DNA from 2 places in the Arthrobacter sp. TJ-240 genome. Region 1 is predicted to be linked to the other one. Evidence: predicted binding sites of a transcription regulator. Region 1 holds the regulator's gene; the other holds the start of a gene.
The links. The regulator HspR, encoded in region 1, represses chaperone genes until heat shock. The targets are predictions, from matches to a motif close to AAGTTGAGTCNNNNNGACTCAACTT.

Region 1 (9,676 bases):
TCAGGACGCTCGTCGCCATCGTGGTCCCCATCACCGCCGTCGCAGTGCTGGTGGTGCAGCTCCTCACCTCGGGCAGCATCGGGGGAGCGATCGGCAGCGCGGTGTCGACGGCGATCACCACGACCGTGCACATCGGCTTCTGGACCACACTGCTCTTCGTGGTCCTCGAACGCAGCGGCACCGCCGACACCGGCATGGAATGGACGGTCGAGCGCCTTCCCGAGCTGCCGGACCGCACGCGCGACGGGCGCCTGGCCGAGCTCGTCGCCTCCCTCGTCTTCCTCGCGCTCTTCGCCGGGGCGATCCTGTGGCAGCAGGTCCGGTCCGTCGCCCGTGCGGACGACGGCAGCGCGATCCCGCTGCTCGACCCCGCCCTGTGGTCCTTCTGGCTCCCGTGGTTCCTGGCGCTGATCGTCCTCGAGGCCGGGTTCGCCGTCTGGCTGTACCTGCGGGGCTGGTCCTGGCGCGCCGCCGTCGTGAACGTCCTTCTCAATGTCGCCTTCGCGGTCCCGGCGATCCTCCTGTGGTCCGAAGGGCGACTGCTCAACCCGGACTTCGTCGACGCCGTCGGCTGGGATCCGGCGGTTGCGACCGGCAGTGGCTGGACCGTCACCGCCATCGTCACGGCCGTGACGGTGCTGATCGCGGCCTGGGACGTGGTGGACGGCTTCCTGAAGGCACGCCGGGCCTCCGTCGCGGCGCCGCTGCATGCGGTCCCGGCCCTGCGCTGAGGCGGTCGGGGCGCCCGGAGCCGTGCAGAGGGAAGGCGTACCGTGGGCGGATGGCAGCCACCGATTCCCGTAAGCAGCACATCGTCCGGACCCTCGTCGAGGCCCATCAGGACCTGATGGTCGCCGACCCCCTCGCCTTCCGTGCACGATTCCGGAAGATGGCTGCGGATCCCTACGCCTTCTACCGCGGCAGTGCGTCCCTGTTCTACACCGACATGGCCGAGCTCGAGGACGACTGGGCGGACGAGCGCACGAGCCGGGTGTGGATCCACGGCGACCTGCACGCCGAGAACTTCGGTACCTACATGAGCAACCAGGGCCGGCTCACGTTCGACGTCAACGATTTCGACGAGGCGTACGTGGGCCACTTCTCCTGGGACCTGCGCCGGTTCGTCGCCTCGCTGACCCTGCTGTGCTGGCAGAAGGCCCTGCCGTCACAGGCGGTCCGCGGGCTGGCGCGCACGTACCTCGAGGCCTACCTCGGGCGGGTCGGGGACTATGTGGAGGACGAGCAGTCGGCCTTCGCCTTCGGGCTCGACAACACGGACGGCGCCATCCACCGCGTGCTGCAGCAGGCCCGCGCCGCACGGCGGACGCGCCTGCTCGACTCCCTGACACAGATCGAGGACTACGAGCGCCGGTTCCGCGACGACGGCTCCATCCGACCCCTCGACGAGGACGAGTACGCGGAGGTGTCCGACGCCTTCGGGCGCTACCTCGGTACGATCCCCGACGGTGAGCGCTCACGCCGCCGCGTCTTCTACCGGGTCAAGGGGATCGTCGGGAAGAAGGGCTTCGGGATCGGCAGCGCAGGGCTGCCCACGTACAACGTGCTCATCGAGGGCTTCGACGAGGCGCAGGAGAACGACATCATCCTCACCCTGAAGCAGTCGAACATCGCCGCTCCCAGCCGCATCGTGGAGGACGAACGCGTGCGTGGCTTCTTCGACGACGACGGACACCGCGCCGTCGTCAGCCAGCGCTCGCTGCAGACCCACACCGACCCGTTCCTCGGCTACACCTCGATCCGCGGCGTCTCCTACGTGGTGTCGGAGCTCTCCCCGTACAAGCGCGACCTCTCCTGGGAGGACCTCACCGAGCCCGAGCAGATGGCCCCCGTGCTCGAGGCCCTCGGCCAGGCCACGGCGAAGATCCACTGCTCCACGGACGAGGACAGCGACCACGACCTCGTGCCGTTCCGCACGGAGACCGCCATCCTCGCCGCCGTCGGGAACTCCCGTGACGGGTTCATCGAGGACATCGTGGGGTTCGGCGAGGCCTACGCGGAGACGGTGCGGCAGGATCACGCCCTCTTCGTCGACGCCTTCCGGGAGGGCCTCATCACTGCCGTCCCCGCTACCTGAGGAGCAGGGGTTGAGTCAAGGGGACTCAACTTCATTTTGCTCCTCGACGTGCCGCGACTATACTTGAGTGCAGAACGCTCAATCCACGCGCCCGGCGGATGAGCGCCTCGCAAATCCCGGGCAGTCGAAAGGAAATTGCATGTCACGTGCAGTAGGTATTGACCTCGGAACCACCAACTCGGTCGTCTCGGTCCTCGAAGGCGGCGAGCCCACCGTCATCGCGAACGCCGAGGGCGCACGCACCACGCCGTCGATCGTCGCTTTCTCCAAGTCCGGTGAGGTCCTGGTGGGCGAGATCGCCAAGCGCCAGGCCGTCAACAACATCGACCGCACCATCGCCTCGGTCAAGCGCCACATGGGCACCGACTGGAATGTCGGCATCGACGGCAAGAAGTACACGCCGCAGGAGATCTCCGCGCGCATCCTCCAGAAGCTGAAGACCGACGCGGAGAGCTACCTCGGCGAGAAGGTCACCGACGCCGTCATCACGGTGCCCGCCTACTTCAACGACGCCGAGCGCCAGGCCACCAAGGAGGCCGGCGAGATCGCAGGCCTGAAGGTGCTGCGCATCGTCAACGAGCCCACTGCGGCGGCCCTCGCCTACGGCCTCGACAAGGGCAAGGAGGACGAGCTCATCCTCGTGTTCGACCTCGGTGGCGGAACGTTCGACGTCTCCCTGCTCGAGGTGGGCAAGGACGAGGATGCGTTCTCCACCATCCAGGTCCGCTCCACCTCCGGTGACAACCGCCTCGGCGGCGACGACTGGGACCAGCGCGTGGTCGACTACCTGCTCTCGCAGGCCAAGGCCAAGGGTGCGGACCTCTCGAAGGACAAGATCGCCCTGCAGCGCCTGAAGGAAGCCGCGGAGCAGGCCAAGAAGGAACTGTCCTCGGCGACGTCCACCAACATCTCGCTCCAGTACCTCTCGGTCACCGCGGACGGCCCCGTCCACCTCGACGAGCACCTGTCCCGTGCCAAGTTCCAGGACCTCACGAAGGACCTCCTGGACCGTACCAAGAAGCCGTTCCAGGACGTCATCGCCGAGGCCGGAATCAAGGTCAGCGACATCGACCACATCGTCCTCGTCGGCGGTTCCACCCGCATGCCCGCTGTCGTCGAACTCGTCAGGGAACTCGCCGGCGGCAAGGAGCCCAACAAGGGCGTCAACCCGGACGAGGTCGTGGCGGTCGGCGCCGCACTGCAGGCCGGTGTGCTGAAGGGTGAGCGCAAGGACGTGCTGCTCATCGACGTCACGCCGCTGTCCCTCGGGATCGAGACCAAGGGCGGCATGATGACCAAGCTCATCGAGCGCAACACGGCCATCCCGACCAAGCGCAGCGAGACCTTCACCACCGCGGACGACAACCAGCCGTCCGTGGCCATCCAGGTCTTCCAGGGTGAGCGCGAGTTCACCCGCGACAACAAGCCGCTGGGCACCTTCGAGCTGACCGGCATCGCGCCGGCTCCGCGCGGCGTCCCGCAGGTCGAGGTCACCTTCGACATCGACGCCAACGGCATCGTGCACGTGTCCGCCAAGGACAAGGGCACGGGCACCGAGCAGTCGATGACCATCACCGGTGGATCGTCCCTCTCCAAGGAGGACATCGACCGCATGGTGCGCGAGGCCGAGGAGCACGCAGCGGAGGACAAGCAGCGTCGCGAGGCCGCCGATACGCGCAACGGCGCCGAGCAGCTCGCCTACTCGGTGGACAAGCTCATCGCCGACAACTCGGACAAGCTGCCCGAGGACGTCCGGACCGAGGTCCAGGCCGACGTCGACGCCCTGAAGAAGGCGCTCGAGTCGCAGGACAACGACGCCGAGGTGAAGACGGCCTTCGAGAAGCTGCAGGCCTCCCAGTCCAGGCTCGGCGAAGCGATCTACGCCTCCGCCCAGCAGGACGCGGGCGCCGCAGGCAGCGCGCCCGCCGACGACCAGCCGGCCGCCGCAGGTGCCGACGAGGACATCGTCGACGCCGAAGTGGTCGACGACGACATCAACGAGAAGAAGTAGCCATGCCGCACCACGGAAACGAAGAAGAGCACGCGTCAGAGCCGGTGAGCTTCCGCGACAACCGGAAGATCGACCCTGAGACCGGCGAAGTCCGTGGGCAGCAGAACGACGCCGGCGCTCCGGCCGCGGACGAATCCGCGGCCGGGGAGCAGGCCGCACCTGCCGGTGACGCCTCCGAGGGGGACGCCCTGGCCCAGGCCGAGGCGATCCTGAACGAGGCCGGCGCCGAGGGGGACAACCCGGCGGTGGACGTCGTCGCTGAACTGCGCAACGACCTGCTCCGCCTCCAGGCCGAGTACGTCAACTACCGGCGCCGCGTGGAGCGCGACCGCGATGTCGCCCGTGATCAGGCGGTCATCGGCGTCATCAACACGCTGATGCCCGTCCTCGACGACATCGACGCCGCACGCCAGCACGGCGATCTCGCCGAGGGGCCCTTCGCGGCCATCGCGGGCAAGCTCGAGAACGCCCTCAGGACGTACGAGCTCACCCGCATCGACGAGGTCGGCGTCGCCTTCGACCCGAACATCCACGAAGCGCTCATGCAGCAGCCGAGTGCGGACGTCCAGGCCGACAGCGTCAGCCAGATCCTCCGCGTGGGCTACCGCAAGGGCGAGCGCGTCCTCCGGGCCGCGCAGGTCATCGTGGCGGTTCCGGAGTAACTGAAATGCCGGGTGGGGCAGTCTTCCCGGGCCAACGAAATTCCTGCGCTCGCAGAGCTCGCTACGGAATATTGAAGGCCCTACAGAAGACGGCCCCACCCGTCTCTCCATGACTGACCCGGGTGTCGATGAGACACCTGGTGCACGGCGGGGGTTCGGCCGGTGGCCCCGGCCCTTATATCTTTAGCAACACCTACGAAAGGAGACGCCCATTGGCTAGTCAGGATTGGGTCGACAAGGATTTCTACAAGATCCTCGGTGTCTCCAAGGACGCCTCCGGCACCGACATCAAGAAGGCCTACCGGAAACTCGCCCGCAAGTACCACCCCGACCAGAACCAGGGTGATGCCGCATCGGAGAAGACGTTCAAGGACGTCTCGGAGGCCTACTCGGTGCTGTCCGACGACGAACAGCGCCAGCAGTACGACGCCATCCGTGCGATGGGCGGCGGAGCACGGTTCTCGGCCGGCGGCGCCGGTGGCGGAGCCGGCGGCAGCGCGGGCTTCGAGGACATCTTCGGGAACCTCTTCGGCCAGGGCGCCGGCACGGGCACACGCCAGCGCACCGGCTTCTCGAACAGCAACCTGCCTCCCGAGTTCGCCGACCTGTTCGGCGGCGGTGTGGGCGGTGTGGGCGGCAACGGCTTCCCCGGCGGCTTCCAGTCCACGCGTCCGCAGAAGGGCGCCGACCGGACGGCCACCACGACCATCTCCTTCGCCGGATCGATCAACGGCACCACCATCGGCCTGCGCGAACCCTCGGGAGAGCAGATCGACGTGCGCATCCCCGCGGGCATCCGGGACGGGCAGAAGGTCCGCGTGAAGGGCAAGGGGCAGCCGGGCCAGGCCGGTCCGGGAGACCTCATGGTCGCCGTCTCGGTGAAGGACCACCCGCTGTTCAAACGTGACGGCGACAACATCCGTGTGCACGTGCCCGTCAGCTTCCCCGAGGCGGCGCTCGGCGCCCAGATCGAGGTCCCGACGCTCACAGGCGAACTGGTGAAGATGAAGGTCCCCGCCGGCACGCCCTCGGGCCGGACCCTTCGCCTCAAGGGCCGGGGTGTGAAGACGTCCAAGGGCACGGGTGACCTGCTCGTGATCGTCGACGTCGTCGTCCCGCAGAACCTGTCCAAGGAGGCCGAAGCCGCGGTGGAAACGTTCCGCGACGCCACGAAGGACGCCGACCCGCGCGCCGGGCTCGCCGCGAAGGCGCGCCTGTAACAGTACGCTCGAGCAACCGCCGGAGGACCGGTGACGGAAGGAGGCCAGCCATGGACTACACGATGCCCATCTATGTCATCTCGGTGGCCGCCGAGCTCGCCGACATGCACCCGCAGACGCTGCGCCAGTACGACCGGCTCGGTCTCGTCACTCCCAGCCGGGCACCCGGCCGGGCGAGGCGCTACTCGCAGAAGGACGTCGGCACGCTGCGCGAGATCCAGAAACTCTCCCAGGAGGGCGTGTCCCTCGAGGGCATCCGCCGCATCCTCCAGCTCGAGAATCAGGTGGCGGCCCTGCAGACGCGCGTGACCGAGCTGTCCTCCGAACTGGCCTCCCGCCGGATCCACGCCGAGTCCAGCCGCGTGTTCGCCGCCGGCCTCGCGGGCGACGTCGTCACGCTGGCCCGCGGCCAGCGTCCCCGCCCCCGCAGCCAGGCGCTGGTCATCTGGCGCCCCGACACCGAGCGCACCGCGAACTAGCCGCTGCTGCCCGATGCGACCGCTGTCGTACCCGGACATGCTCCCCGGAGGTCTTCGCCACCGGGTGCCGGTGGAATTTGTCAGGGAGCGCGGGCAGACTTGGAAGATGGAACCCTTCCCGGAGGCACGTCATGTTTGAGCTGTTCGTCGAGGCCCTCGCGATCGGGGCCGGCGTGCTCGCCGTCCTCGGCGCGGGTACGGGCGTGGCAGGGTGGCTCGTGGTGCGCAAGGTGAGGCGATCGCACATCATCGAGCGCACCAGGGACCGCGGCATGCTGGCCGCCCGCGCCTATGCGCCGGACAAGCTGACGCGGGAGCCCGCGCGGCTGATCGGCGACCTGAAGCGTTCCTCCCGCGCCACCCACCTCGCGCTCGCGGAGGCTGCGGCGCAGGGACGCCCCGTCGGCGACCTGCCCCGCGCCGCGGCGGAGATCGACCAGGCCGCGGCCTCGCTCGGGACCATGCTGCGCGCGGCAGACCGCGAGCCGAATCGCGCCCTGAAGCAGGAGTGGACTACCGACCTCGCAGCGCAGGCCCGGGCGCTCGACGAGCTCTCGGCGGATCTGCGCCGGTGTCTGCTGCAGACCTCCAGGTCCATCGACACCCTCCAGCTGGACCAGGCCACGAACCGCCTGCGCACCGAGATCTCCGCCATGGCCACCTGGCGGGACAGCTACGGGAACCGGCAGGCCTGGTGACCGGTTGGACCAGGTAGACGCACTCCACTCACCGACCCGGGGGTCCCCACCGTGACGATCAAACGCCGTATCACGCGCATCGTGCAGGCCAACCGTTACGCCGCGGCCGAGTCGAAGGAGGACCCGCGGGCGCAGGCGCAGGCCGCGCAGCAGGCCCAGCGGGCACTGCTCGACCAGGCGCGGCGCGGCGCGGCGGATGTCGCGGCGCACCACCACCGCGTGGGCCTCGCCGCGAACGAGGCCGCCGACTACGTGAACCGGGTCGAGGCCGCAGCGGCCGCCGCGGTGCAGCGGGGGGACGACGACGCCGCCCGGGCCGCCATCCGTGAGTCGATGACCGCACGGCGCCGCCTCGAGACCCTCACCCGGCAGTTGCGCGAGGCGGAGCAGCAGGCCCGCCGGCTCCACGACGACGTGCGACGGCTCGAGCAGCGCGTACAGCAGAACGCGATGGAGTACGACGCCATGCTGGCGCGTCGGGCTGCTGCGCAGGCCGCCATCGGCGTCCATGACGCGCTGGCCTCGTCGAGCCGCGAGGCGGCGGCGATAGAGGCCGCACGCCGCAACGCGGAACTCGAGGTACGGCGCTTCGAAGCGCAAGCGCAGGCCCGCGAGGAACTGTCGTGGACGGATCCGTCCTCGCCGCGCCTGCAGCGGGCGTTCGAGGAGCTCGAGGCGGAGGCGGCCGCCCAGCAGGAACTCGAGGAGCTCAAGCGGAGGAACGACCGAGGCTATCCTCCCGTGCAGCGCTGAGCGCCCGCAGGAGGGCGTCGTCGACGTCGTCCACGTGCCGCAGACGGATGCGCCAGGCGAACGGATCCGTGGTGCGGACCGGTTCGAGGCCGGGCAGGTCCGGCACCGCCAGCCGGAAGAACACGTCCACCGCGGTTCTGGTGCTGGGTGTGAGCTGCGCGAACTTCCGGCGAGGCGTCTGGAGGGAGACGTAGGTCTTGCGCATCTGGATGGTGACCTCCGGGGTCTCCGTGGCCCAGAGCGGGATTCGGTCGGCGAGCGGCCTGAGAGCCGGTCGGTCGGCGTACTGGGCGGCGTAGAGCTCGTCGGCGGAGAGCCGGAAGAACTCGGGGAGCCCGAAGACCTCCCAGCCGATGCTCATCAGGTTGTACCCGGTGATCCCCTGGTCCTTCAGCCAGCGGGACAGCTCCTCGCGGGTGCTGATCCCCGCCGAGCGGGCATCAGCAGCCCAGTCCGCCGGGGTCCGGCCCGTGGTGCGGAGCAGCCGCGCCGCGTTCGTCCCGACCATGGCCTGCCAGCTCCGCATCTCACCCATGCCCACACTGTAACGGGGCCGGCACCGCGCGGAACCGTCCGGGACCACACACCCTGAGGGCACCGGAGGGCGTTGCTACACTCGGCGCATGACCGAGCTGAGCGGTGCCCATGTCCTCGTCGTCGGCGCCACCGGGGTCCTCGGTGCCGAACTGTCACGGCAGCTCGCGGCGGAAGGCGCCCAGCTCACCCTGTCCGGCCGGTCCGAGGACAAACTGGCGGGCCTCGCGGAGGAACTCGGCGACGCCGTCGTCGCTCACGCAGCAGCGGATCTCGGCAGGCCCACGGGACCGGCGGACATCGCCGCCGCCGTCTACGGGCGCCCCCTCGACGGCCTGGTGTTCGCCTCCGGTGTCGTGGCCTTCGGTCCTGCTGTCGAGGTGGACGACGACACCCTCGACGAACTCGTGCTCGTCAACCTCCTCGGCTACATGCGGCTCATCCGCGCGGTCGCCCCCTCTCTCGGAAAGGGCTCGTTCATCGCGCAGATCAGCGCCGTCGTCGCCGAGAGCCCCACGGCGGGCATGGCCGCGTACTCGGCCACCAAGGCCGGGCTGAGCGCCTACGGGAAGGTGCTGACACTGGAACTGCGTCGGCAGGGCGTCCGGGTGCTCGACGCGCGTCCACCACACACCGAGACCGGACTCGCCACCCGGCCCATCGCCGGCGAGGCACCGCGGCTGCCGCAGGGCAAGGACCCGGTGGACGTCGCAGGCCGCATCGTCACCGCTATCCGCGACGGCGAGCGGGACCTGCCCTCCACGGAGTTCTAGCACCGGCAGACGTCGGATCCCGGCCTCCTGGGCCCGCCAGGGGCGTGTGCTCTACTGGGGGCATGATGCGCAGGAGCACCGGTTCGCCGTCGACGTTCGGATCGCTCACGGCGGCCGCGGAGGCGTACGAGGCCGCGCTGCCGGGGTTGCGCGCACAGTTCGCCATCGACGGCCTCGACCGTTCGGGTGTCCCGACGTGGGCCACGTGGTGGCGGAGCGGGCACTCGGGTGCCGGGATGGGTGGCGTCGGCTACGGCCCCTCGGCGGCACAGGCGCGCGTCGGCGCCCTGGGGGAGACCGTCGAGAGCGTCTTCTCCCACCTGGCGTTCGCGCGCCTCGAACGGACCACCGGGTCCTACACCGATCTACGGTCGCGGCTCGGCGTGGAGCGGGTCGCCGATCCGAGGACGCTCGGGCTGCCGGCGGGCTCCGCCTACCGCGACGACATGGC
Region 2 (9,676 bases), on a different contig from region 1:
CGACCATCCAGGCGTACTGCTCGAGCTTCGCGATGAATCCGTGCAGCAGGTCCGCCGTCGTGGGGTCCTCCTCGTCGATCTGGTCGTGGACGTCGCGCATGGTGTTCACGGTGGCGTTCAGCATGTTGACCACGAGGCCCACGGTGTCCTTGGTCGAGACGAGCCCGGCCGGGAACGGCTGGATCTTGGTGCCCTCGGCGACGGCGACGCTGCGGCCGTCGGGTACGGCGTGCAGGGCGCGCATGCGCTCCGCCATCTCGTCGGCGAAGGCACGGGCGTCGTCGATGATCTCGTCCAGCTGCAGGTGGAGGTCGCGGAAGTTCTTGCCGACCACGTTCCAGTGGGCCTGCTTGCCCTGCAGGTGCAGTTCGATGAGGTCGACCAGGACGGCTTGCATGTTGTCCGTGAGGGTGGGTGAAGCCTTCATGAATCCTCCAGTGCTAGATTTCCTGCTCCGGGCGGGTTCCGGACACGCCGATTCCCGCCGGGGGGACTCCTTTCACCCTAGACCTGCGCGTTGGTCAATTCCAACCGATCTGCCTACGCTAAGGGGACTTATGGTCAGCCGTGCTCGGCCCCTGTACAGGGGCAGCGACGGCGCCGGAGTCTCTACGAGGAGGAACCTTTTGGCTTCAGTGCAGGAATCTATCGACGTAGCAGTACCGGTCAGCACGGCGTACAACCAGTGGACCCAGTTCGAGAGCTTCCCCCAGTTCATGGGAGGGGTCGAGTCCATCACGCAGACCTCGGACACACGGACACATTGGGTGACGAGCATCGGCGGGGTCCGGCGCGAGTTCGACGCCGAGATCACCGAGCAGCACCCGGACGAGCGCGTGGCCTGGAAGAGCACCGACGGCGAGTCCCACGCCGGCGTGGTGACCTTCCACCGCCTGGACGCGAACACGACGCGGCTCATGGTGCAGATCGACTGGCACCCCGAGACCTTCACGGAGAAGATCGGCGCCGTGGTGAACGCCGACTCCGCCCAGGTGAAGGGCGACCTCAAGAGGTTCAAGCAGTTCATCGAGAAGAGCGGTGGGGAGACCGGCGCCTGGCGCGGGAATGTCGACGCCCCGCCGACAGGTGGCGGGGACGCCGCGCCGGCGAACGATGCGTTGCCCGACACGTCCACGAACGACCCCGATTCGGGAGGGCCGCGCGTCGGCTGACGCACGTGCCCGAGGACGAGGCGGATCCCTGCGGGGGTCCGCCTCGTCCGCGTCCTAGGGGATCTCGCCGACCTCCACCGACGCGATCGCCTCGGTGGCCAGCTGTGACAGTTCGGGCGAGAGGGGGGAGCTCTTCGCCGCGTCCGCGGCCGCGGCCTGCCCCTCCGTACTGACCGCGTAGGTGCCGAAGGCGCGGACGACCTCGGCCGTCGCCTCGTTCTCGTAGCGCGAGCAGTACACGTGGTACGAGACGAGGACCAGCGGGTAGACGTCGGGGGCAGTGGTGGCCCGGTCGAGGTCGAGTGCGATGTCGTAGTCCGCGCGGCCGGGGACGCGACTCGCGAGGTCGACGGCGGCCGCGGCCGCTTCGGGGCCCGCCGGGACGTGGGCGTCGCCGACCTTCAGGGACACGCGGCCGAGGGGATCCCCGACGGCGGAATCGTCCGCGTAGGTCACGGCTCCCGCAGTGGCTGCCACGGTACTGACCACGCCGGCGTTGCCCTTGGCGTTCTCGTTCCCGAGGGCGGACGGCCAGGAGCCGTCGGGCTCCTCGGTCCAGATCTCCGGCACCACGGCGTGCAGGTAGTCCGTGAAGTTCTCGGTGGTGCCGGAGTCGTCGGACCGGCTGACCGCCGAGACGGGCAGCGCGGGGAGGTCCACGTCCGGGTTCTGGGCCGCGATGGCGGGATCGTCCCACGTCGCGATGTCACCCCGGAAGATCCGCGCCACGGTGGCGGCGTCGAGCTCCAGTTCCGTGATGCCGGGCAGATTGAACGCGATGCTGATGGGGGAGATGTACGCGGGGATGTTGAACGCACCGCCCGGCCCGCAGGCCTGCGTCGACCCGGCGAGCTCCTCGTCACTGAGGTACGCGTCGGAGCCGGCGAACCCCACGGCTCCGGCGAGCAGCGCACCGCGTCCCGCGCCGGAGCCGTCGGGCGAGTACTGCACCTGCGCGCGCGGGTGGAGGGTGGTGAATCCCGAGCGCCAGGCGTCCATGGCCGGTCCCTGGGCGGAGGATCCTGCGGCGGTCACGGCGCCCTGCAGGCTCGTGTCCCCGCGCTGCGCCGCCGCTTCCTGCTCGGGGCCCAGCGGGTAGTCGGAGCCGCAGGCCGTGAGACCGAGGACGACGGCGAGGGACAGCGACAGGGGTGCACGGGTTCTCACCTCCGCCACGTTACAGGTGGCGAAAAGGTGAACCCAAGATGGACATCAGGTGGACGGGGTGTTCCGTCCCCGGATCAGCCGCGGCGCAGGCGGTAGCCGTCGCCCCGGTGCACGAGCCGGCGGCCACCACCGTCGTTCAGCTGGATCCACACCACGGACGCGTCGTCGGTCCTCATGTCCAGGACTCCGCGGAGCTGCGTCCCCGCCGCATGCTGGAGCGTGACGTGCTCGCCGCGCTTGAAGCCCGACCAGTCCTGCAGGTCGGCATCGCTGGCAGGGGGGAGGGGGGCGTCCATGGCAGGCCTTTCGCAGGGGTACGGGACTCCCACGCTAGCCACCCCTCCTGAACGCGGCATGAACGTGCGCTGAAGACTGTGGTGTTCCTCACACTTTCCTGATCAGAGAGTGCGCCAGTCCCCGCTGGTGAGGTGCGATCCTGCCTGCGGCCCCATCAGGAGCATGCCGCCGTCGACGACGAACGACGCGCCGTTGACGTAGCTGGAGGCGCCGGATGCGAGGAAGGCGACGACGTCGGCGATCTCCTCGGGTGCTCCCGGCCGGCCCACGGGGATGCCCGGGCGGTCCATGGTGCGGGGATCCTGGTCCGCCGACGCGTTCATGGGGGTGTTGATCTCTCCGGGCAGGACGGCGTTCGCCGTGATGCCGCGGTCGGCCAGTTCGAGCGCAATGGTGCGGATCAGCCCGCCGAGGCCGTGCTTCGAGGCGTCGTAGGCCGCCGAGCCGACGCGCGGCTGCTCCTGGTGGACGCTGGTGACGGCGATGATGCGCCCACCCTTGCCGCCGTCGATCATGTGCCGGGCCGCGCGCTGGATGCAGACGAACGCGCCGTCGAGGTTGGCGCCCATGGTGCCGCGCCAGGTGTCCCAGTCGGTCTCCATGAACATGGTGCCGCCGTTGACGCCCGCGTTGTTGATGAAGACGTCGAGGCCGCCGAGCTCCTGGGCGAGCTGATCGACGACATCGCCGCACGCCGGGGCGTCCGTGGTATCGAGCTGCGCGACGGCGGACCGGACGCCCTTCTCCCGGACGAGGCGCGCGGTCTCCTCGGCACCTTCCTGGTCGGAGTGCCAGGTGATGCCGACGTCGCAGCCGGCCGCTGCGAGGGCGACGGCCGTGGCCCGGCCGATGCCGGAATCGGAGCCTGTGACGATTGCTTTGCTGGGTGTGAAGTCCATGACCCCATCCTTCGTGCCCGGCGCGCACCCCCGCAAGGGGGCTCACGACGAAGTACCCCCGGGCGGGAAGCCCGGGGGTACTGGTAGGGGTGCCGGTCGGGGGTACTCGCGGCGGGGGTCAGGACTCGACGGCGCCCTGGGTGCCGGAGTCCGAGTCCCGGACGGCGCCGGCGTGGATCGGGGTCGACGCCTCTCCGCTGACGATCTCGATCTTGCGCGGCTTGGCGCGCTCGCTGACGGGGATCATCACGCTCAGGACGCCGTTCTCGTACCGGGCGGAGATGCCCTCGGTGTCGACGCCCTGGCCCAGGCTGAGCTGGCGGAGGAACGAGCCGCTCTCGCGCTCACGGGTCAGCCATTTGACACCCTCGGCGCTGCGCAGGGTGCGCTCCGCGCGGATGGTCAGGAGCTGGCCGTCCACGTCGATGTCGACCGAACCGGGATCGATGCCCGGAAGATCCGCGGCAAGGACATAGTGGTCCTTCTCGCGGTAGAGGTCCATCGGCATGAGGCGGAGTCCGGGACGGCTCTCGAGGAGGGCGCCGGCAACGCGGTCCAGCTCGCGGAATGGATCGAACTTCATGGCCACTGGAAACAACTCCTTCGCGTATGCCACCGGTGGGTGGATTCCTGGAGTTGAGCGTCCTTCGCTCAACTACGAAGATATTAGCACTCGGCCCCTATGAGTGCTAAGCCTCGGTCCGTTCGCCCAGAACGAACACGCGGTCCACCAACGCAGAAGGCCCGCACCGACGAATCGGTACGGGCCTTCTGTGGTGCTGTCTCCAGCTGATCCTCGTGCCTGCGCGGGGCCTCGATCCCCGGGCCTTCCGCGTGTGAAGCGGATGCTCTACCAGACTGAGCTACACAGGCAATTGGTTCTCCAACAGCTTAGGGCATCCGGGCGCCGCGCCAAATTCCCCTGCGACGCCTTTCCGGCTCCCGGGCGCATCGCCGATCGTGCTGGTCAACCGTCCGCGGCCTCAGTAGCCTGAAGGAAAGCCTGCTGATCATCCGGCATGCCGGGACGGCGACGACGAAGGGACGCACCATGGACAACCAGGACATCCTCCAGCGCATCCAGGCACTCGTGCAGGAGGAGCACGAGCTCCGCGAGCAGCCACAGGACGCCGGCGCCGCCGAGGCCCACCAGGACCACGCCGCGCGCCTGAAGAAGGTGGAGGAGGACCTCGACCAGTGCTGGGACCTGCTCCGCCAGCGCCGCGCGAAGGCCGATGCGGGAGAGGACCCCGCCGAGGCCGATGCCCGTCCCATCAGCCAGGTGGAGGGGTACCGCCAGTAATGGCGCTGCCGGTGGTGCTGTTCGACGTCAACGGCACCCTGTCGGACATGGACCCCCTGTCCCAGCATTTCGAGGAGATCGGCGCGCCTCCGCAGCTGGCCGCGCTCTGGTTCGCCTCGGTGCTCCGGGATGGTTTCGCGCTCACCGCAGCCGGGCAGAACCCTGCGTTCAAGGAGGTCGCCGAGGGTGCACTGCGGGCGGTCCTCACGGACGAGATCCTCAACCGGGACCTCGACGACGCGGTCGCCCACATCATGTCGGCGCTGCAGGGGCTCGCGGTGCACCCGGACGTGGTGGAGGGCATCCGTACCCTGGCTTCCGCAGGCTTCGGCGTCGCAGCGCTGACCAACGGCGCGACGGCGACGGCGGAGGCACTCTTGGACCGGGCCGGTGTCCGGGATCAGGTCCTCGCCGTCCTGTCGGTCGAGGACGCGCCGCGCTGGAAGCCCGCCCCCGAGTCCTACGCCTACGCCCTCGGTGCCCTGCATCGGGAGGCGGGCGACGTCGTGCTCGTCGCCGTCCATCCCTGGGACATCGACGGTGCTGCGCGTGCCGGGCTCCGGACCGCCTGGCTGAACCGCGACGGCTCGCCCTATCCCTCCGCCATGACGGCACCCGATCACGAAGTACCCTCGATCACCGAGCTGCCCGGCGTCCTGCGGGCCTGAGGGTCGCCGGCCATCCATCGCCCGGGTGGCCCGCCGAATCCCCGTCACCGACCTGCACCCCTGGCGAAGCTGCTGCGCCGGGAGAACTTCCCCCTGGAGTGAGCGGCGGTAGCACGCAAGCCGGGCTCCCTGTCCTGCTGGTCCGATCCGGAAAGGGGCGGGACAAGCGCTATCGGAAGATCGAGGAGCAGGAGAAGACAGTCATCGACCAGGATGGCGTGCCGGACGTCTTCGCGGAGCGCCAGGGCACCGTGCGGAGGGGCGTCAGACCTTGCGGGAGAGCCAGGACAGGGTCAGCGCACCGGAGCTGCGCCGGAACCCGCTCTTCCCGGAGATCACCTCGAGCGCGGCCCAGACGGCCAGGCAGAGCGAGCTGGCGAGGCGTAGGCGCTCACGGTTCCGTTCCTCCAGGGCCATGAAGGACGCTGCACCGAACAGGGCCCATCCGAGGATCGGCGCGTTCGGTGTCTGCACCACGGTCTGGCGGCCGAGGCTGTCGGTGAAGAATCCCATCACGCGCCCTTCTTCTTGGAGGCGCCGGTGGTCTTCGTGCCGCCGGCCTTCTTCTCGCGGTTCTTCTCGACGCTGCGGCGCAGGGCTTCCATGAGGTCGAGCACGTTGTCACCGTCGTCGTCGTCCCTGGCCGCACCGAAGGTCTCCTCGGTGTCGATCGTGTCGCCCTTCTCGATTTTCGCGTCGATCAGGGTGCGCAGCTGGACCTGGTAGTCGTCGGTGAAGTTCTCGGGGTCGAAATCGGTGGAGAAGGAGTCGACGAGCGCCGCGGACATCTGCTTCTCCTTGGCGGAGATGCGCACCTTCTCCTCGAGGGCCGGGAAGGAGGCCTCCCGCACCTCGTCGTCCCACAGCAGCGTCTGGAGCATGAGCACGTCCCCGCGGACGCGCAGCGCCGCCAGGCGGCTCTTCTGCCGGAGGGAGAACTGCACGATCGCGGTGCGGTCCGTCTCCTGGAGCGTGCGCCGCAGCAGGACGTACGCCTTCGTCGAGGTGCTGTCGGGCTCGAGGTAGTACGCGCGGTCGAACATGACCGGATCGATCTGGTCGCTCGGCACGAACTCCACCACCTCGATCTCCCGGCTCCTCTCGACCGGCAGGGACGAGAGGTCCTCGTCGGTCAGCACCACCGTGTGCTCGCCGTCGTCGTACGCCTTGTCGATGTGCTTGAAGTCGACCACCTCACCGCAGATCTCGCAGCGGCGCTGGTAGCGGATGCGGCCGCCGTCCTCGTCGTGGACCTGGTGGAGGGGGATGTCGTGGTCCTCGGTGGCGCTGTAGACCTTGACCGGCACGTTGACCAGCCCGAACGCGACCGCTCCCTTCCAGATGGCTCTCATGGGTCAAGTCAACACCAAGCAGGCTTAGTGGGCCAGAGGGTGCCGCCCGCCCGCCCTAGACTTGGGAGGTGACCTCCGAGACCGTAGAGCCCATCGTCAGCAAGACCACCAGCGACGACGGCGCCACCGTGCTGCGCCTGGAATTCCAGTTCGCGTTCCCGCCGACCGTGCTGTGGAAGCACCTGACGGAGGCCGAGAAGCTGAAGTACTGGTTCCCCTGCGAGATGGAGTTCGAGCCGCGCGCAGGAGAGGAGATCCTGTTCCGGTACGCCGACCAGAAGCCCCTGCGCGGCGAGGTGCTGGAGGCCGAGCGGCCCACGGTGCTCGCCTACACGTGGGAGCGGGACAGCCTCCGCTGGGAACTTGCGCGGACCGCTGACAACGGATCGCAGCTCGTGCTGCTCCTGACCCCGGGCAGCCCGCGGCACTCGGCCACCATGGCCGCCGGCTGGCACCTCACCATCGCCGGACTGGACGACTTCCTGAACAAGCGCAGCCTCGGGCAGGACCCGGCGCTGTGGGACGTCTACGTGGCCCGGTACCGCGAGCAGTTCGAGGACCGCGACCAGGGCTAGGGCCCGGCGGGCGCCGTAGGGGTGCCCGGCCGATTGGTACTGGACCGCCCCCGGGCCTGCGGTCGAGACTGGGGGCATGGCTCCTCCGCGCACGGCCCGGCAGCAGACCGTCACCGTGGACGGACGCACGCTGCGTCTCTCCAATCTCGACAAGGTGCTCTACCCGGTCACGGGTACCACCAAGGCGGACGTGCTCGCCTACTACGCTGCCGTCGCGCCGCACCTCATCCGGCACGCGCAGCACCGGCCGGTCACCCGGAAGCGCTGGGTCCACGGCGTCGGGACCCCCGAGGAGCCGGGCGAAGTGTTCTTCCAGAAGAACATCGACGACAACGCTCCCGCCTGGGTGCCGCGCCGCGCGATCCAGCACAAGGACCACACGAACGTCTACCCCCTGGTGGAGGACCTCGCAACGCTCACCTGGCTAGGGCAGATCTCCGCGCTCGAGGTCCACGTGCCGCAGTGGCGTTTCACCGAGGACGGCGGCCGGGGCAACCCGGACCGCCTCGTCCTGGACCTCGACCCCGGGACCGATGCAGGGCTGGCCGAATGCGCGGCCGTGGCGTTGCTCGCGCGGCCGATCCTGCAGGGCATGGGCCTGGAGCCGTTCCCCGTGACCAGCGGTGCCAAGGGGATCCACCTCTACTGCGCCCTGGACGGCCGGCAGACCTCGGAGCAGGTGTCCGCCGTCGCGCGTGAACTCGCCCGGGCCCTCGAGGCCGACCACCCCGACCTCGCCGTCAGCGACATGAAGAAGGCGCTGCGCTCAGGCCGGGTGCTCGTCGACTGGAGCCAGAACAACGCGAACAAGACCACCGTGAGCCCCTACTCGCTCCGTGGGCGCTTCGAGCCCACCGTCGCCGCTCCGCGGGCGTGGGAGGAGCTCGGCGGCGAGGACCTGCGGCAGCTGGACCACGCGGAGGTGGTGCAGCGCCTCCAGGAGTCCGGGGACCTCCTGGCTCCCGCCACTGTGCCCCTCACGGCGAGCGACGAGCAGGTCCCCGGCCGTGCCGCTGGTGCGCCGTCGGACCGCCTGTCCACCTACCGTGCCATGCGGGACGCCGCGAAGACGCCCGAGCCCGTCCCCGACGCGGTAGGCCCTGCCGGGGGCACCAGCTTCGTGATCCAGGAGCATCACGCGCGCCGCCTCCACTACGACTTCCGCCTGGAGCACGATGGCGTCCTCGTCTCGTGGGCCCTTCCGAAGGGACCGCCGCTGACGCCGAGCAGGAACCACCTGGCGGTCCAGACGGAGGACCATCCGCTGGACTACGGCTCGTTCGAGGGAACTATTCCTCACGGGGAATATGGCGCGGGCGAGGTGACCATCTGGGATGCGGGGACGTACGAGCTGGAGAAGTGGCGTGAGGGCAAGGAGGTCATCTGCACGCTCCACGGGCGGGCGGACGGCGGCCTGGCGAGGGGCGGGACGGCGATCCGCCGCTACGCGCTCATCAACACGGGCGGCGGATCGAACGGCAAGAGCAACTGGCTGATCCACCTCATGAAGGACCAGCCCGCGGAGGCGCAGCAGAACAGCGGCGGCGGCGGGCCGGCGTCCCCGGACACTGAAGCCCAGGAGATGCGGCAGACGCAGCAGACGCCGGTTCCCGCCCGACCCGGACCGGCGGTCCTCCGGCCCATGATGGCCACCCTCGGTTCCGAGGAGGCCATCCCCGACCCCGATGCCTGGTCCTACGAGATGAAGTGGGACGGGGTGCGCTGCATCGCCGCGATCAGGGACGGCGCGGTGACCCTGACCAGCCGTAACGGCATCGACACCACGCCCGTCTACCCGGAGCTGGGGGACCTCGGGGACCTCGTCCATGCCGGGAGCGCCGTGCTCGACGGCGAGATCGTAGCCCTCGACCGCCGCGGCCGGCCGGACTTCGGTCTGCTCCAGACGCGCATGAAGCTCACGCGCCGGGCCGAGATCGACGCCGCCCGCGAGGTGACGCCCGTGCGCCTCATGCTGTTCGACCTGCTCGAGCTCGACGGCACCGACCTGACCGGGCTGGAGTACCGCCAGCGGCGCGAACTGCTCGAGAGGGCCGTGGACCCCGCGGAGGACGGTCACGTGCAGGTCCCCCCGGCCCTCGATGCGACCCTCCGGGAAGCCGTCGAGGCGAGCCGGCAGCTGGGGCTGGAGGGGATCATGGCCAAGCGCCTCACGAGCGACTATCAACCCGGCGCGCGGTCGTCGTCGTGGGTGAAGATCAAGCACCTGCGCACGCAGGAGGTCG

Region 2: the regulator HspR is predicted to act here: its motif matches at 4,169-4,193, upstream of AC4D2C_RS02385 (Hsp20/alpha crystallin family protein).

The regions. Positions count from the first base shown of each region.
Region 1 covers NZ_JBZCNG010000003.1:447,777-457,452, reverse strand. Annotated here, with positions in the region: gene AC4D2C_RS10390 (permease prefix domain 1-containing protein) at 1-731, shown strand, start outside; gene AC4D2C_RS10385 (DUF2252 domain-containing protein) at 782-2,095, shown strand; gene dnaK (molecular chaperone DnaK) at 2,235-4,106, shown strand; gene AC4D2C_RS10375 (nucleotide exchange factor GrpE) at 4,109-4,768, shown strand; gene AC4D2C_RS10370 (DnaJ C-terminal domain-containing protein) at 4,981-5,988, shown strand; gene AC4D2C_RS10365 (heat shock protein transcriptional repressor HspR) at 6,039-6,467, shown strand; gene AC4D2C_RS10360 (hypothetical protein) at 6,599-7,165, shown strand; gene AC4D2C_RS10355 (PspA/IM30 family protein) at 7,217-7,918, shown strand; gene AC4D2C_RS10350 (DUF5655 domain-containing protein) at 7,875-8,453, opposite strand; gene AC4D2C_RS10345 (SDR family NAD(P)-dependent oxidoreductase) at 8,542-9,225, shown strand; gene AC4D2C_RS10340 (YcaO-like family protein) at 9,288-9,676, shown strand, end outside.
Region 2 covers NZ_JBZCNG010000001.1:491,314-500,989, reverse strand. Annotated here, with positions in the region: gene AC4D2C_RS02410 (Dps family protein) at 1-427, opposite strand, end outside; gene AC4D2C_RS02405 (SRPBCC family protein) at 636-1,172, shown strand; gene pstS (phosphate ABC transporter substrate-binding protein PstS) at 1,227-2,339, opposite strand; gene AC4D2C_RS02395 (hypothetical protein) at 2,414-2,635, opposite strand; gene AC4D2C_RS02390 (SDR family oxidoreductase) at 2,738-3,535, opposite strand; gene AC4D2C_RS02385 (Hsp20/alpha crystallin family protein) at 3,654-4,118, opposite strand; tRNA gene AC4D2C_RS02380 (tRNA-Val) at 4,335-4,408, opposite strand; gene AC4D2C_RS02375 (DUF2630 family protein) at 4,587-4,838, shown strand; gene AC4D2C_RS02370 (haloacid dehalogenase type II) at 4,838-5,506, shown strand; gene AC4D2C_RS02365 (hypothetical protein) at 5,771-6,019, opposite strand; gene ku (non-homologous end joining protein Ku) at 6,019-6,858, opposite strand; gene AC4D2C_RS02355 (SRPBCC domain-containing protein) at 6,927-7,433, shown strand; gene AC4D2C_RS02350 (ATP-dependent DNA ligase) at 7,510-9,676, shown strand, end outside.